One region of the Streptomyces sp. NPDC012835 genome, then DNA from elsewhere that is predicted to be linked to it. Evidence: predicted binding sites of a transcription regulator. Region 1 holds the regulator's gene; the other holds the start of a gene.
The links. The regulator HrcA, encoded in region 1, represses chaperone genes, less so after heat shock. The targets are predictions, from matches to a motif close to TTNGCACTCNGNNNNNCNGAGTGCNAA.
Positions count from the first base shown of each region.

Region 2: ACFY6S_RS15660 (FmdB family zinc ribbon protein) is a predicted target of HrcA. The motif match lies at 929-955, and genes of this name have one in related genera.

Region 1 covers NZ_JBIBBW010000002.1:725,150-727,609, forward strand. The annotation lists gene dnaJ (molecular chaperone DnaJ) at 1-587, opposite strand, end outside; gene hrcA (heat-inducible transcriptional repressor HrcA) at 588-1,604, opposite strand; gene ACFY6S_RS10740 (MBL fold metallo-hydrolase) at 1,830-2,460, shown strand, end outside.
Region 2 covers NZ_JBIBBW010000003.1:546,114-548,573, forward strand. The annotation lists gene ACFY6S_RS15655 (MFS transporter) at 1-756, shown strand, start outside; gene ACFY6S_RS15660 (FmdB family zinc ribbon protein) at 965-1,339, shown strand; gene ACFY6S_RS15665 (S-methyl-5'-thioadenosine phosphorylase) at 1,466-2,299, shown strand.

The DNA of each region.
Region 1 (2,460 bases):
ACCGTGCCGAAGCCCTGGCACTGCGGGCACGGCCTGGAGGTCATGACCTGGCCCAGGAAGGACCGGGTGACCTGCGAGACCTCGCCCCTGCCGCGGCACATGTCACAGGTCTGCGCGGAGGTGCCGGGTGCGGCGCCCTCGCCCGAGCACGTCGTGCACACGACGGCCGTGTCGACCTGGATGTCCTTGGTCGTGCCGAAGGCCGCCTCGTTGAGGTCGATCTCCAGCCGGATCATGGCGTCCTGGCCACGCCGCGTGCGCGAGCGCGGGCCGCGCTGCGACGCCGTGCCGAAGAACGCGTCCATGATGTCGGAGAAGTTGCCGAAGCCACCGGCGCCGAAGCCACCGGCGCCGCCTCCCCCGCCGCTGGCCGAGAGGGGGTCGCCGCCGAGGTCGTAGACCTGCTTCTTCTGCGGGTCCGACAACACCTCGTACGCGGCGTTGATCTCCTTGAAACGCTCTTGCGTCTTGGGATCGGGATTGACATCCGGGTGCAGCTCGCGGGCGAGCCGCCGGAATGCCTTCTTGATCTCGTCCTGCGAAGCGTCGCGGCGCACGCCGAGTACGGCGTAGTAGTCCGTGGCCACTTACGACTCCGCCAGGATCTGTCCGACGTAACGTGCCACTGCGCGTACCGCTCCCATCGTTCCGGGGTAGTCCATGCGGGTCGGTCCGACCACGCCGAGTTTTGCGACTGCCTCGTCGCCCGAACCGTAGCCGACCGCGACGACGGACGTGGAGTTGAGGCCCTCATGGGCGTTCTCGTGCCCGATACGTACGGTCATGCCCGGATCGGCCGCCTCGCCGAGCAGCTTGAGGAGCACCACATGCTCCTCCAGCGCCTCCAGCACCGGCCGGATGGTCAGAGGGAAGTCGTGTCCGAAGCGGGTGATGTTGGCGGTGCCGCCGATCATCAGCCGCTCCTCGGTCTCCTCGACCAGGGTTTCCAGCAGGACCGCGAGCACCGTGGAGACGGTCCCCCGGTCCTCCGGCTCGAACGAGTCGGGCAGGTCCTGCACCAGCTGCGGGACGTCCGCGAAGCGGCGCCCGACGATCCGGCTGTTGAGCCGGGCCCGCAGATCCGCGAGGGAGGTCTCGCCGAAGGGCGCGGGACAGTCGACCAGCCGCTGCTCGACCCGTCCGGTATCCGTGATCAGGACGAGCATCAGCCGGGCGGGCGCGAGCGCCAGCAGCTCCGCGTGCCGCACCGTCGACCGGGTCAGCGAGGGGTACTGGACGACGGCGACCTGCCGGGTCAGCTGCGCCAGCAGCCGCACCGTACGGCCCACGACGTCGTCGAGGTCGACGGCCCCGTCCAGCAGGTTCTGGATGGCGCGGCGCTCGGGCAGCGACAGGGGCTTGACCCCGGCCAGCCGGTCGACGAAGAGGCGGTAGCCCTTGTCGGTCGGGATGCGCCCGGCGCTGGTGTGCGGCTGGGCGATGAAGCCCTCGTCCTCCAGCACCGCCATGTCGTTGCGGACGGTGGCCGGGGAGACGCCGAGCTTGTGCCGCTCGGTGAGCGCCTTGGAGCCGACCGGCTCCTCCGTGCCGACATAGTCCTGGACGATCGCCCGCAGCACCTCAAGCCTGCGTTCGCTGAGCATGCGGCACACCTCCAGCTGTCGTCCGTCGGATTCTGCTCGGCACTCGTTCTGTTTCCTGCTCGGCACTCGTTCTGCTTGGCACTCGCTCGCGGGGAGTGCCAGTACTCCCCGTGTCAGTGTACGGCCGTGGGGGACACCCCTAGCAAGGCAGCCGACGACGCCGCCTCGCCGGGACCGGTACCGGCGGACACGGCGGCTGCCGGGAGTCTCCCGTAGCGTCCCTGTATGGACGTCGAAGGACATGGGCACGGGTGGGAGCGGCTGGCTCCCGGAGTGAGCCGCCGGCGGCTGCCGGGGTGGGACGCGACGGTGGGGCTGGTGGCCGGGGAGAGCGGCGCCCTGCTGTTCGACACGGGGTCCTCGCTCCGGGAGGGCGCGGAACTCCTGGCGTCGGCGCGGGCGCTGCTCGGCGGGGCCCGCGTGACGCATATCGCACTGAGCCATCCGCACTTCGACCATGTCTTCGGCACCGCGGCGTTCGCGGGGGCCGAGGTGTACGGCGCGGCGGGGACGGCGGAGCTGCTGGCGGCGGACCGCGCGCCGCTGTACGAGGACGCCGTGCGGGAGGGCCTCGCGGCGGCCGAGGCGGCCGAGGCGGTGGACCTCCTGGTGGCGCCCGGGCACGCGGTGTCGGGGGAGCTGGCGATCGACCTGGGCGACGGCGCGGACGTGCTGCTGGCCCGGGTGGGCCCCGGCCACACCGCGCACGATCTGGCGCTGGTGGTGCCGGGCTCCCCCGCCGTCGTGTTCTGCGGCGATCTGGTCGAGGAGTCGGGGGAGCCCCAGGCGGGCCCGGACGCGGTCCCCGCCCGCTGGCCGGCCGCGCTGGACCGGCTGCTGGCGCTGGGCGGCCCGG
Region 2 (2,460 bases), on a different contig from region 1:
GTGCATCCGGCGGCCGGACTGATCGCCGAGGGCGCGCTGACGCTGACCGGCGGCCTGATCTTCGCCGCGCAGCGGAGCAGCCAGCCTCGGCCGAGCCGGAACGACGAGGGCGCCTCGACCGAGCCCCGCACCTCGGCGCTGTCCGTGCCGGGGGTTCGGGTGCTCGCGGTGGCCTTCCTGGGGATCGGTTCTGTCTTCGGGGGCATGCAGGTCTCCCTCACTGCCTTCGCCGAGGAGCTGGGCAACCCCGGCGTGAACGGACTGCTGTACGGGATCTTCGCGGCGGGCAACATGCTCGCCGGGATCGTGTGCGGCGCGCTCGCCTGGAAGATCGGGCCCAGGCGCAGGCTGCTGATCGGCTACTCCGCGCTGACGCTGACGGCCTCCGCCCTCTGGGCGGTGCACTCGGCGCCCCTGCTCGCCGGCCTCGGGCTGCTGGTCGGCCTCTGTATCGCGCCCGCGCTGATCACGGGCTACACCCTGGTCGACTCACTGGTGCCCGCCTCGGCGCGCACCGAGGCGTTCACCTGGCTGACCGGTGCCGTCGCGCTCGGACAGGCCGCGGCGGTCACCGTCGCCGGGCAGTTGGCCGACGCCTTCGGCTCGCGCGCCGGATTCGTGGTGCCCCTCGCGGGCACGGCACTGGCGCTGATCGTCCTGGTGGCACTGCGTTCACGGCTGGCGCCGTCGCGCGGGACCAGAACGGTCACACACGGCTCGGCGTATCGCGATGATGCCGCGATCAGCAAGACGTGACGTGTTGAACTGTTCACACCCTGCGCGGAATACGTTGCCGTGACCCCGCCGCCCGAGGGCTTCTCACATGGACACTGAGGTCCTCGGGGCGGTCAAGCCCTGACCGCTGCCTGTGAGCATGGTCATGGACGCTACTCCATTCGCAGGCGACACAGGTTAGTATGGACGATCGTTAGCACTCATCGAGTCAGAGTGCCAGGAGGAATCAGTGCCGACCTACCAGTACAAGTGCACCGAGTGCGGCGAGGGCCTAGAAGCGGTGCAGAAGTTCACCGATGACGCCCTCACTGTGTGCCCGAGTTGCGAGGGACGCCTGAAGAAGGTGTTCTCCGCGGTCGGTGTTGTCTTCAAGGGCTCCGGGTTCTACCGCAACGACAGCCGCGGCTCGTCGTCGAGCAGCGCCCCCGCCACGACGAGTTCTTCGAGCGCGAAGTCGTCCTCGTCGTCCGAGTCCAAGGCAGGCGCGTCCGCCTCGTCCTCGGCTTCAGGCTCCGGATCTTCGTCGGGTGGGTCGAGCGCCGGGTCGAGTTCCAGCGCCGGCTCCAGCTCGTCGAGCAGCTCCAGCGGCTCTTCGGCCGCCTGACCGGCCGCTCCGCTCGTCTCGAAGTTCTTCCTGCATTTTCTGTGTGCCTTTCTTCGCCAGGACCCCGTCGTCTCCACGGTCGGGGTCCTTCGCGTATACCGGTACGGCGACGGCTAGTGTGATCGGATGGCGAACGCAGAGATCGGCGTGATCGGTGGCTCGGGCTTCTACTCCTTCCTGGAGGATGTGACCGAGGTCCGGGTGGAGACTCCTTACGGGCCGCCGAGTGACTCCCTGTTCCTCGGCGAGATCGCCGGGCGTCGGGTGGCGTTCCTGCCCCGGCACGGGCGGGCGCACGGTGTCGCCCCGCATCGCATCAACTACCGCGCCAACCTGTGGGCGCTGCGTTCCGTCGGGGTGAAGCAGGTCCTGGGACCGTGCGCCGTGGGCGGGCTGCGGCCGGAGTACGGGCCGGGCACTCTGCTCGTCCCCGACCAGCTGGTGGACCGGACGAAGGCGCGTGCGCAGACCTACTACGACGGGATGCCGCTGCCGGACGGAAGCGCCTCCAAGGTCGTACATATCTCGCTCGCCGACCCGTACTGCCCGGAGGGGCGGAAGACCGCGCTGGCGGCTGCGCGCGGACACGGCTGGGAGCCGGTGGACGGCGGAACGTTGGTGGTCATCGAGGGCCCCCGGTTCTCTACTCGGGCGGAATCGCGGTGGCACGCCGCGATGGGCTGGTCGGTGGTCGGGATGACAGGGCACCCCGAGGCCGTACTCGCTCGTGAACTCGGTCTCTGCTACACCTCCATGACGCTCGTGACGGATCTGGACGCGGGAGCCGAGACCGGCGAGGGGGTGTCCCACGAAGAGGTCCTCGCGGTCTTCGCCTCCAATGTCGACCGGCTGCGCACCGTGCTCTTCGACGCGGTGAGCGGATTGCAGCCGAGCGGGACGCGGGACTGTCTGTGCTCGCATGCGCTGGACGGAATCGATACCGGGCTTCGACTGCCCTGATCACGAGTTGCCCCCTGCCCCCGCGAGCCATGCGCCGGAAATCCGGAATTCCGCCGACGCGAGCGTGAACCACTCGCGGGGGTGAGGAAGTTGTCCACAACCGGGAGCTGATCCACAGGGCGCGGCAGGATCGGGCCAGGACGTGGATCGTGAGGAGCGAT